DNA from 3 places in the Alkalibaculum bacchi genome. Region 2 is predicted to be linked to each of the others. Evidence: riboswitches for the same ligand, from Rfam matches in the RefSeq annotation. Region 2 holds a riboswitch; each other region holds the start of a gene.
The links. A riboswitch is a leader RNA that binds a small molecule or an ion and turns the genes downstream of it on or off. The one in region 2 is predicted to bind cobalamin.

Region 1: linked by a shared signal. The riboswitch ahead of DES36_RS03490 (cobyrinic acid a,c-diamide synthase CobB) and the one ahead of nikB (nickel ABC transporter permease) in region 2 are both predicted to bind cobalamin.
Region 3: linked by a shared signal. The riboswitch ahead of DES36_RS01800 (ABC transporter substrate-binding protein) and the one ahead of nikB (nickel ABC transporter permease) in region 2 are both predicted to bind cobalamin.

Annotation. Positions count from the first base shown of each region.
Region 1 covers NZ_QNRX01000003.1:182,694-186,990, reverse strand. The annotation lists gene cobJ (precorrin-3B C(17)-methyltransferase) at 1-441, shown strand, start outside; gene cobK (precorrin-6A reductase) at 438-1,130, shown strand; gene DES36_RS03495 (cobalamin B12-binding domain-containing protein) at 1,253-1,915, shown strand; cobalamin riboswitch at 2,088-2,256, shown strand; gene DES36_RS03490 (cobyrinic acid a,c-diamide synthase CobB) at 2,406-3,761, shown strand; gene DES36_RS03485 (pyridoxal phosphate-dependent aminotransferase) at 3,902-4,297, shown strand, end outside.
Region 2 covers NZ_QNRX01000026.1:13,823-18,119, forward strand. The annotation lists gene DES36_RS13775 (zinc-dependent alcohol dehydrogenase) at 1-53, opposite strand, end outside; gene dapG (aspartate kinase) at 205-1,380, shown strand; cobalamin riboswitch at 1,476-1,661, shown strand; gene nikB (nickel ABC transporter permease) at 1,801-2,739, shown strand; gene nikC (nickel transporter permease) at 2,743-4,297, shown strand, end outside.
Region 3 covers NZ_QNRX01000002.1:71,663-75,959, reverse strand. The annotation lists gene DES36_RS01815 (bifunctional folylpolyglutamate synthase/dihydrofolate synthase) at 1-56, opposite strand, end outside; gene DES36_RS01810 (DMT family transporter) at 225-1,136, opposite strand; gene nth (endonuclease III) at 1,401-2,042, shown strand; cobalamin riboswitch at 2,180-2,356, shown strand; gene DES36_RS01800 (ABC transporter substrate-binding protein) at 2,464-3,426, shown strand; gene DES36_RS01795 (FecCD family ABC transporter permease) at 3,627-4,297, shown strand, end outside.

The DNA of each region.
Region 1 (4,297 bases), on a different contig from region 2:
TACTCTATGTCTGATTTTGACGTTCAAATCATCCCTGGTGTAACAGCTGGCAATTCTAGTGCCGCCATATTAGGTGCTCCATTAATGCATGATTATGTGACGATTTCTTTATCAGATTGGTTGACAAAATGGGAAACCATTGAAAATCGTATTCATTGTGCAGGCAAGGGAGACTTTATCGTAGTACTTTACAATCCAAAGAGCAAATCAAGAACAGAATACATCAATAAAACACAAGAAATCCTTTTGCAATATAAATCTCCAGATACTCCAGTAGGCATTGTGCGCAGTGCTTTTAGAGAAGACCAAAGCGTACAGATTTCTACTTTAGGTGAGTTGTCAAATTGTGATGTAGATATGTTTTCAACAGTAATCATCGGAAACTCTAAAACCTATATTAACGGCAAATATATTATTACACCTAGGGGGTACAGCATTTGAAACTAGTATTTGCTGGCACCAAGATGGGTAGACAATATGTTCAGCAATTATTAAAATGTGGTGAAAAAGTCATAGTATCAACAGCTACAGAGTATGGAGCTTCATTATACGAACCTCACGAAAACTTGATTATTAATAATAAGAAGATGAATTATGAAGAGATGCTTGCATTTATCCAAGATAAAAATATTGATGAAATAATCGATACTACCCATCCTTATGCTGTTCAAGTGACAGAAAATATGATAAAATGTGCCAAGAGCCTTAAAATTCCATATCGTGTTATAGAAAGAGATTCATTCATTGAAAAAAAGGGTATTAATGGGCTAATTTTAGCCCATAGTTATGAGGAAGCCTGCAATCTTCTTATAGAAAAAGAAGGTAATATATTACTTGCTATTGGTAGCAATAATGTTCAAGCTTTTCAAAAGATTCCCAAAAATCGAATCTATATAAGAGTATTGCCTACATCAAAGGTATTAGAAAAATGCGAAACTTTAGGCTTTACACCTAAGAATATCATCGCCATGCAAGGACCCTTTAGCTACGAAATGAATCGGATCATTATTCAAGAACATGCTATTAAGTATATGGTCACAAAAGATAGTGGAACATCTGGAGGAGTAGAAGAAAAAATACAATCAGCACTAGATATGGGAGTAGAGGTAGTAATGATTCCAAGAAAGTAGTTCTAGATCTAAGTTCTATGTTCTAAGTAAAATTATGGTCACCTATGGTGACATAAAGATTTTACATAGAACTTACAATATACAACTTAGAACTTAGAACTTAATAGTAGGGGGGATTTGTATTGATATTAGAGGATATTCAAAATGCAATAGGGGAGTTAGACGAGGATTTATTATTTGAACGGATCGATGAATACTTAGGAGGAAATCCTACAGAGGAAAGCGCCTGGGAAATCATTCGTTACAGCCAAAAAGGGACGAGAATTGTCGGCGATCACTATCATAATGGAATATACTTTCTAGGTGATTTAATTTATGCTGGTGAACTCATGACAGAAATCATCGATAAATTAAAACCGTATATTTCCCACTACAAAGAAGGAGACTATATTGGTAAAATGCTCATCGGAACCGTACAAGGAGATCTTCATGATATAGGGAAAAATATTTTTAAAGGAATGTCCGAAGCAGCAGGCTTTCAAGTTTACGATATAGGTATTGATCAATCAGCAGATGCTTTTGTAGAAAAAGCTCATGATATAAAGCCAGATATCATTGGCCTTAGCGGTGTTCTCACATTAGCTATTGATGCTATGAAACGCACCGTTGATGTCATAAAAGAGGCTGGACTTAGAAGTGATGTAAAAATCATTGTAGGTGGTACTCCTCTTACTGATGAGGCTGCAAAGCACATCGGTGCAGACGCATACTCTATTAAGGCCAATGAAGGCGTAGAGATTTGTAGAGGATGGATGGAAAAAAGGGATCTATCACAAATTATATAAATACAAAAAAGCTTAACCATCAGTTATCAGCCATCAGTATTCTAGGATTAGATTCTGAAGGCCTAAGAGATAAACCTTGCTCATATTATGACTAGACAGCTGTTAGGGTCAAAGGGAACTTTCACGACTTTACTTATATATAAGAAAGTCATTGCATTTTTATAAAAAATATGTTAATATGTAGGAAAGTAAATAAATTTATGGGAAAACGGTTAAAATCCGTTGCAGCCCCCGCTACTGTAATTGCTGACGAGCATCTTTTATACCACTGGAAAAATCTGGGAAGGTAGATGTTAGGATGAAGCATAAGCCAGGATACCATTTGCTTTACAATCTTCGGCGGGAAGAGAGATTTCTTAAATTGAATCCCTAATTCCGACCGTGGTGTCGGAATTTTTTATTTACTTACAATGTATTACCTCCTTAATTATTCGGTGAGAAACTCCTACTTCTCACCGAATAAAATTTTATAGACAGAAGGTAAATGTAGATGAATCGAATAATGATTGCAGGAACAAATAGCGGTGTAGGGAAGACAACCATTAGCATAGGCATAATGGCCGCTTTAAAAAAGAGAAATTATGCAGTAGCTCCTTTTAAGACAGGACCTGATTATATCGATCCTGGATTTCATAAATATGTTACAGGAAACCCATCTTATAATCTAGATAGCTATATTCTAAATGAAAACCTTATCAAATATCTGTTAGATCGTTCAACTAAGAACAAAGACATAGGAATCATTGAGGGTGTAATGGGACTTTACGACGGTTTTGGCATTACTTCTAATATTGGCAGTAGCGCTCATATATCAGTTATTACAAAGACCCCTGTTGTGCTTGTCATCGATGCTACAGGTATGTCAAATAGCGCAGCTGCAGTGGTGCTTGGCTACAAAGAGTTCAATAAGAAGGTGGACATACAAGGCATTATCGTCAATCGAGTCTCTGGAGCAGAACATTACAAATTAATTAAAGAAATCATAGAGACGAATACAAATACCAAGTGTATTGGCTATATGGTGAAGAATGGCGATATATCTTTAAGTAGTAGGCATTTGGGTTTAGTACCAGCTGGAGAATTAGAGCATCTGAATACTAATATAGATAAGCTTGTAGATATAATCGAAGAAAGCGTAGATATAAATGCTTTGTTGGAAATTGCAGAGCGCGCTCCACAATTTGAATACGATAGTAGCTATTACGATAACTTTACTAAAGAATATTTACCTTTATATGATGGAAAACGAATTGGTCTAGCAAGAGACAAAGCCTTTTCCTTTTACTATGAAGCTAATTTAGATTTATTACATGATCTTGGAGCTGAAATTGTGGAATTTAGCCCTCTAGAAGATAAAAAACTTCCAGAAAAGTTAGATTCTATATATATTGGAGGCGGTTTTCCAGAAGTGTTTGGAAAGGACCTTGCAAAGAATATAAGCTTTAAAAATAGCTTAAAAGACTATTTAGAACTAGGTGGCAAGTGCTACTCAGAATGTGGAGGCTTTATGTACTTGTCTCAGTCCATTACCAATCTAGATAATACTACAAATAAAATGGTAGGATATCTTCCTATTGAATGTGAAATGACAAAGAGGCTTCAGCGTTTTGGCTATATTGAAATGGATGTAGAAATAGAGGGACAAAAATATACGACAAGAGCCCATGAATTTCATCACTCTAAAATTAAGGAACAAGAGCTTACATATAAATACAGCATAAAAAAATATCGTGATGAAAAAATTTTAAGACAATGGGAATGCGGTTTAGAAAAGAAGAATACCATCGCTGGATATCCCCATATATATTTTTTGAGTAATTTAGAGCTTATGACAAAATTGCTCTAATAAGGCTGAGACTTTCTAGTATCTTTAAAGGAGATATTTAAAAATTAAAATTAAGCAACAAGATAAAGATTTATATTGCATGCAAAAGTTACCGTAGGTGACTTAGTATCATTATATTATAATCAAAAGGGGAATTGTATATGACAAGCTATGTTCACGGTGGGAATGTATGGAGAGAAGGTAATCCAGAAAAGTGGACTGATTTTTCTGCAAATTTAAATCCCTTAGGTCCACCGCAAATCATGATCGATAAAATCAAAGAGAAACTAGATAATATCGTCTACTATCCTGAAGTAGATATGAAGACGCCAACTAATAATATTGCAAAATACTTAGATGTGCCACCACAGCAAGTACTGCCTACAAATGGTGGGATTGGTGCATTATCTCTTATTGCAGAAGCTATAAGACCTAAGAAAGTGGTCATTCTTCAACCTGGCTTTGTAGAATATATGAGACTGGCAAATAATGTAGGTGCAGAACTTATTCATCTACCATTGATTAAAGAGGGAAGGGTAGTTTATCCAAAAAAAGAA
Region 2 (4,297 bases):
GGCACCTCTTTAACCTTTATATTTTTCATGCCTTCATAAACCATTGCCTTCATAGTACGCCTCCATTTTATTGACTTTAGATAGTAACACTAGTTTTTCCTACTAATATTTTCTTATCCATGAACAATAAACGAGGCAATTCAATAAAATAATAAGAGGGCGCAGATAAGAGTAAATTATCTTGTATAGAAAGTAGGGAGATTTATGGATATAATTGTTCAAAAATATGGTGGGACTTCTGTGAACAGTCCTGAATTAAGAGATAAAATTGTAGAAAATGTAATAAAAGCTCGGGAGGACGGTATCGCTACGGTTTTGGTCGTCTCAGCTATGGGTCGAAAAGGAGAAGCTTATGCAACAGATACCCTACAGAATCTTATTCCTGCTCATTATAAGGATTCTAGATTTATGGATATGCTTATATCTTGTGGAGAGATTATATCTACTACAGTCATTGCAACCCATCTTATGGATTATGGTATTGAAGCTATTTCATTAACGGGAGGTCAGGCAGGCATTTTAACAGATAGTACTTATGGTTCCGCAAATATCGTAAAGGTAGATGGTACTTATCTTCAAGAGCTTTTAGAAGAAGGGAAAGTACCTATAGTTGCAGGATTTCAAGGACAAAATGAAAAAGGAGAGATTACCACACTAGGTCGAGGAGGTAGTGACACTAGTGCAGTGCTACTGGGAATTACATTAAAGGCAAAGAATGTAGAAATTTTTACAGATGTAGATGGCATTATGACAGCAGATCCAAAACTGGTACCTAATGCAAAACTTATTGAAGAAATCAATTACGACGACGTGTTTCAATTGGCTCAATATGGTGCAAAGGTAATCCACCCAAAAGCAGTAGATTTAGCAATGCAATACAATATACCTCTAAAGGTAATCAACACAAGTAAGTATGGAGAAAGTATTGGAACCTTAATTAACAATCATCCTACAAATTCAGCTGGTTTAGTAGCGGCAGTAGCCCACGAATACGGTAAAATTCAATGGAGCTTGTCTACTAAGACAAGGGATAAAGAAATATTTAAACTCATGGCAAGTAATAATATTAGCATAGATATGATTAATATCTTTATAGATCAAAGCGTATTTATAACAAATGATATACATAAAGAAAAACTGATAAAAATATTAGAGGAGAATAAAATTGATTATAAATACGTAAATCATTGTACAAAAATCACCATTATTGGAAGCAAGATTAGAGGAGTACCTGGGATAATGGCCAAAATTATGGCTTCTCTTGAAGGAGATATATCTATTTTACAAACATCCGATTCTCACACTACTATATCCATCCTAGTACCTACAGATGTAGCTAATAGAGCTGTAAATCTGTTACATGGATCGTTTAATTTATAGTACTATTATTATATTCTAGAAAAATAGTAAATATAAATTGACATATAAGTAACTATGTGATAAGTTTTAAATGCAATAATTATTTATAGTTAAATACAAAATCTAATCATACAAGTTCCGTAAGGATTAATAGAGAAGCCGGTTCGATTCCGGCACGATCCCGTCACTGTATTAGGGAGTACTTTGTCATTATGCCATTGAGTCATTAACAAAATGATTTGAGAAGGCGATAAAGTGCGATGATCTTAAGTCAGGAGAACTGCTTGTAATGATACTTATTTGTGATTCTTACGGGAGATAAGAAGCATGTTTTTTTATTGCTATTGAGCTGCCTAAAGGCAGCTTTTTTGCATTAATTAATGAGCGAAGCTTTCGTAGTAGGTTTTTAAATAATTTAACATATAGAAAGCGGTGATTGTTATGCTAAAAGGACAGATTGTTAAACGATTTCTTCAAATCGTTATTGTTTTGTTTGGTGTAAGTTTTTTGAGTTTCCTGCTCATCTACATGGCCCCGGGAGATCCAGTACGTGCTATGTTTGCAGTGAGTGGCAACATCCCCCCTGAAGAAATTCTGGTTGAAATAAGGGAGGAATTGGGTCTAAACCGTCCATTTCTCGCCCAATACGGTAGTTGGCTAATGAAATGCTTACAAGGAGATTTTGGCACTTCCTACACACATGGTAAACCAGTTGCCCAGCTCCTGAGAGCCCGAGTAATGCCTACTTTGCAGTTATCACTCCTGTCCTTACTTATGATGCTAATTATGGCGATTCCTCTAGGTGTGCTTTCCGCTATTTATCAAAATCGACCTTTGGACTATATTATACGGGTAGGTAGCTTTTTTGGGATTTCCATGCCTAATTTTTGGGCTGGGTTGCTGCTACTCTACATAGTATCGTTGAAACTAGGTTGGTTGCCCGTAGTGTCTGCGGAAATGGGACTGAAAAAAATGCTATTGCCAGCGTTTACCTTGGCCTTTGCTATGGCGGGGAAGTACGCACGTCAAATTCGTGCTTCTGTGCTGGAGGAGCTAAAGCAGGATTATATATCTGGCGCTAGGGCTAGGGGAATCAAGGAATCTACTATTCTGTGTAAACATGTAATACCTAACTCCATGTTGCCCCTCCTTACCTTGCTTGGATTATCCTTGGGCTCGCTGCTAGGTGGCACTGCTATAGTAGAGGTGATTTTTTCTTTTCCGGCATTGGGAAGTCTTGCGATTTCAGCTATTACATCTATGGACTACCCCTTAATACAGGGCTTTGTCCTATGGATTGCCATGATTTATATGCTAGTTAATCTGGCGGTTGATTTTTCTTACAACTATCTAGATCCCCGCCTTAGGAAAGGAGCGTAGACTATGACCAATAGCAAACGGCAGTTTATCTTATTTTTAATTTTGGTTCTAGGTATTGTAGTAGTTGCAATTCTGGCTCCTGTATTGGTCACTCATGATCCCCAGCAGGCGATCCTTACAGAGGCTACCCAGGCGCCTAGCAGTGAACACTGGTTTGGCACAGATCGCATGGGACGAGATCTGTTCTCACGGGTTATTTATGGAACACGAACCTCCCTGTCATCAACATTGCTTCTCGTGATCAGTATTTTTACGGTGGGAGGTGTGCTGGGTATTGTGGCAGGTTATGCAGGGGGAGCGGTAGATGCAGTGATTATGCGCATCTCCGACATGATGGTTTCCTTTCCTGGGATGGCGTTGGCTATAGCTATGGCGGGAATAATGGGCCCCAGTATCACTAATGCGGTCATTGCAATCACCATGGTCAGCTGGACCAAATATGCCCGTTTGGCCCGTAGCTTGGTACTAAAAACTAAGTATGAGGATTATGTGTTGGCGGCTAAAATATCCGGCACTAGAACTCGCTATATTCTTTGGCGGTACATGACCCCTTCGGTCTTACCTACATTAATTATCACTGCGGCTACCGATATGGGTGGCATGATGCTGGAGTTGGCAGCCTTTTCCTTTCTAGGATTAGGGGCTCAATCAACTTCTATCGAATGGGGCTATATGCTTAATGAAGGTAGAGCCTATATGGAATCAGCTCCATGGCTAATGATCTATCCTGGACTGGCTATATTCATTACGGTGGTCTCATTTAATTTGCTAGGCGATAGTTTGCGGGACATTCTTGATCCACAAGACAGCAGCAAAAAACAATATTTTAGTAAGCAAAAAAAGGAGAGAAAAAAACATGAAAAATTAGCGTTAAAAAGGGAGAAATTATCTATGAAAAAGTGGATTAAAGGCGCAGGTCTTTTGTTGATCACTCTCATGATAACAGCAAGCTTTGCCGGTTGCGGCAATGACAGCACTAAAGACGATGCCGGCACAACAAATGACAGCCAAGCCGACACAACACACCTGAACTTCGGTGTCTACAATTATTCGGATTCATTGGATCCTGCCACCAATACGAATTCCAGCTGGGCAGCGATGCGTTTCGGTATTACCGAATCTCTGTTTATATTTAACGACCAGGTTGTAGCAGAAAACAATCTTTGTGATAGCTATGAAGTCTCCGATGACTATCTTACTTGGACCTTACATATCCGGGATGGTGTGAAATTCTCTAATGGCAACGATATGACTCCTTCTGCCGTAAAAGCTTCCATCGAGAGACTGTATGCCGAGACAGACGCGTCTCAAGGGGGGACAGGAAATTCCAACCCAGAGAGTTACCTTACTTATAAATCCATTTCAGCTGATGATGCGGCTGGTACGGTGACCATCGTTTGTGAAAGCCCCACCTCAAATATTCCAGGAATCCTTGCATATCCCTACTTTGCCATTATCGATGCATCTGTAGCGGACAAGGAAATTGTCGGAACAGGTCCATACAAGGTTGATAAATTCAACCCTGGTGTCAATATAGATATGTCATCTAATGAGCGCT
Region 3 (4,297 bases), on a different contig from region 2:
TTGATACCAAAGGCATAAGTGCCATGAATAAATTCTAAAGCTTCATTATAATTCATTTAAAATAACCTCCTATTATTTAACGATGGTAGAACAATTGTTAAACGATTGTTCTTTATCAGAAAAGTTCTACTTTTTGACCCTGTCTCTTGCCTAGTTATAATTGGTGACCTAAAAGCTTTTACTTACAACTTACAACGTAGAACTAAAGTGCCCAAGGCACTTGTTCATCCATTGTTCATTTCGATTGATTGATTTTGCTTTTTTAACTTGAGAAACTTCCACTTCGTTTCAGCAGTAATAATGGCCGTAAAAATTAAGACGGAGCCTACAATCATATTAGGACTAAATAGATCTCCTAAAAAGATTACAGACATAATGCTACCAAAGAAGGATTCTAAGCTAAGCAGTAAAGCTGCATGGGATGGGGTAGTATATCTTTGAGCAATATTTTGAATGAGATAAGCCATAAATGTACAAAATAATCCCAAGAACAGCACTTCATTTATTCCACTATCTGGAATAAATAGTATAGGATCACTGGTAACCAACATAGTTACTAAAGAAAGTATAAAGGCTACACCTAACTGAATGACTGTAAGTTTTATAGGATCGTGTTTTTTTGCATAAATACCAACTGCTATCATATGACAAGCAAAGAGCAATGCACATATTAAGGTAAGTATGTCTCCTTTGTTTAATACAAAGCCTTTGTTTAAATCAAGTGTTAATAAGCCAATACCTGCAATCATTAAAATAGCAGCAAAAACACTGAATTTATCTGGTCTTTCTTTACTAATAAGCCAAAATAAAAAGGGAACCATCACCACATTAGTACCAGTTAAAAAAGCTTGTTTTCCTGCTAATGTATACTGTAAGCCGATGGTTTGCGTAGTAAAGGCTGAAAATAAAAAAAGTCCAATAATAAACCCTGCTTTTAAGTGTTCTTTATCTATAGTGATGACTTTCCTATAAAATAATATTCCCGTTAGCAAAGCTGCAATGCCAAAGCGAAGGGTCATAATATACATAGGAGACAAAGTGTCTAAAGCATTCTTTACAGCAACAAACCCACTTCCCCATACAAAGGCAGTTATAAGCAAGCCTAAATCACCTAATAACATTTTCTTGTTATTCATACAAAGAACTCCTTTATTGTCCATAGCACTATTTTATAAAAATAGCGCCCAATGAATATTTTAGCATAATAAACGTCAGTTAGATATTAATTTGTATTATTTTGCTAAATAAATTCTCTTTCGTATAGGGGATTATATAAAGGGAAAAATGTATTCAAGTCTTTGTATCTTCTCTTTAAGAGGAATACATAAAAGTCGCTGAAGCAATCTGCGACATATTTATGATATAATAATAAACGAATTTCTTTCTAGAGGAGGGATTTTTTGTTAAAGAAGAAAGACATAAAACAAGTATTAGAATTATTGGGAAAAGAGTACCCTGATGCTGGGCCAGCTCTTCATTTTACAACTTCTTTTGAATTGTTAATAGCAACGATTCTATCTGCTCAGTGTACGGATGTTAGAGTAAATATTGTTACAGATAAATTATTTGTAGATTACAATACACCAGAAGCTATACTAGAGTTAGGGCAGCCTAAACTTTTAGATTATATAAAAACATGTGGTCTCGCCAATTCAAAGAGCAAAAACATTATCGCTACTTGCTCTATATTAATAAATGAGTATGAGGGTCAAGTGCCAGATACTATTGAAGAGCTCATGAAACTTCCAGGAGTGGGAAGAAAAACTGCAAATGTAGTAGTGAGTAATGCCTTTGGACAAAATGCCATAGCTGTAGATACCCATGTGTTTCGAGTCTCTAATCGAATTGGCTTAGCAGAGAGTAAAGATGTCCTAAACACAGAGATGGATTTGATGAAGAATATCCCTGAAGAAGATTGGTCTGTAGCGCATCATTGGCTAATTTTACATGGTAGAAAAGTATGTAAGGCTCGAAAACCCTTATGCGAAGATTGCGTGGTAAAGGGATTATGTCTATATTATAAGGAGTTAATTTGTGATTAAATCATATAAAAGCTCAGTATATTTGAACTGAAAAATAAAAAAACCTCGCCCACAGGGTGAGCATTCGGCATTCGGCTTTCCGCATTCAGCTTTTTATATTGAAATTTCATAGGTTTTGTGTTAGCATAATCTTATAAAATAAAATAGCTCTATAAGGTGCAAATGCTTAATAGGGAAAGTGGTGAAAAACCACTACAGCCCCCGCTACTGTAAGTGTGGACGAAACTCTAATAAAAACCACTGTCTAAACGATGGGAAGGAAGAGTGGAGATTGAAACACGAGTCAGGAGACCTGCCTTAAGAAACTAGGAACTATCGGGGAGGATGGTGTTGTGCGTGTTTAATATGAAAACCTTCTCAAATGTAGAAGGTTTTGTTGCGTTAAGAAACAAATTATAATGAAATAACTGGAGGTAACAAAATGAAAACATTAAAAAAAGTACTAATACTAATGCTCGTCACATTAATGGCATTTACTTGGACAGCGTGTTCAAATGATAAACCACAAGAAGAGTCGACAGGAGAGGGGAATACAACAACCGAATCAAGTGACGGTACGGAAACTATATACCCATTTACATTTAAGGATACTGCAGATAACGAAATTACCCTTGAAAAAACTCCTGAAAGAATTGTTTCTGTATCTGCTTCTATTACAGAGACGCTCTTTGCTGTAGGTTTAGGAGATCAAATCGTAGGTAGAGATGAATTCAGTAATTATCCTGAAGAAACAAAAGAGATTGAAGTTGTAGGAAATTATGTAGAACCCAATACGGAACTTATCATCGATTTAGAACCAGAGGTTCTCTTTGTATCATCACCTATGCCTGAAGATGCAACACAACTTATCAAAGCTGCAGGGATAAAAACAATTGTCATTTCAGATCAAACAGATGTAGATGGTGTTTTAGAAAATATCCAATTAATTGGAAAGATTGGAAATGTTCAAGAGACTGCAAATAAACTAGTAGAAGACTTAGATATTGCTCGAAAAGAGATTACAGATAAAGTCAAAGACACAGAAGAGAAAAAGGTATTTGTAGACTTACAAGATTTTGTTTCAGTAGGAGCAGATACGTTCATTGATTCTATGCTACAGGAGATTAATGCAGTAAATATTGCAGCAGACTCTGATACAGCATGGCCAACTTTGACATTAGAAAAAATTGTAGATGCAAATCCTGATGTTTACATTTCATTATACCCTACAGTAGAGGAGATCAAGGGCAATGGTGGACTTCAATCAGTTGCTGCTGTAGAAAATGATAATATTGTTTATTTCCCATGGGGAACAGAAGAAAATGACATTTTATCTCGTTCAGGTCCAAGAGTAATGAAAGGTTTAGAATTTTTAGCAAAAGCAATTCATCCAGAAGCATTTTAAGAATAGTCGCTAGTTGCTAGTCACTAGCGCTTGGGTATTCCTTTAGGGTCATTTTGCCACTGAAGATAGTAGTGGTTTATAATTTAGAAATTACCTGCTTAATAAAATGATAGGGCAATCGTTGGTTGCCCTATGAATTTATTACTTTCTAGGATACGAAAGTGCTATTCTTGACCTAAGGACATACATAAGGGGAAAATATGAAAAAACGAATTCGAAAACACTCATTAATCACAATAATTATTTTAGCTTTTATTACCATTCTAGTTTGTACTAATTTAGGTGTAGCAAATATCTCAGTAGGGCAAACATTTCAGGTATTATTGCACAAACTTTTTAATATTGGGAATGTAGAAGGAATTAAGGCATCTACGATAGCGATCATATGGAATATACGACTGCCCAGAGTAATACTGGCTTTATTAGTCGGAGGCACCTTATCCATTTGCGGTGTTGCATATCAGGGAATCTTTAAAAACCCTATGGCAGACCCATTCTTATTAGGGGTCTCTTCTGGTGCTGCGCTAGGTGCATCTATTGGCATCGCCATGAACCTAAGTTTCAATGGTAAAGATCTTGTTTCTATACTGGCTTTTATCTTTGCTTTACTTACCTTATTATTAGTTTACAATATCTCTAAAATAGGCAATAAAGTACCTGTACCTACATTGCTGCTTAGTGGTGTGGCCATGTCTCAATTTTTATCTGCAGTAAATTCCGTTCTTATGATTTTTTCGGATAAGATGAGTCAGATTATCTATTGGACTATGGGGTCTTTTAATGGAAAGAGTTGGGAGCAAGTTTTGATTATTATCCCTTATGTAGTTATAGGCTTTATTATTCTTTATAGCTTACATAGTCAGATGGACAT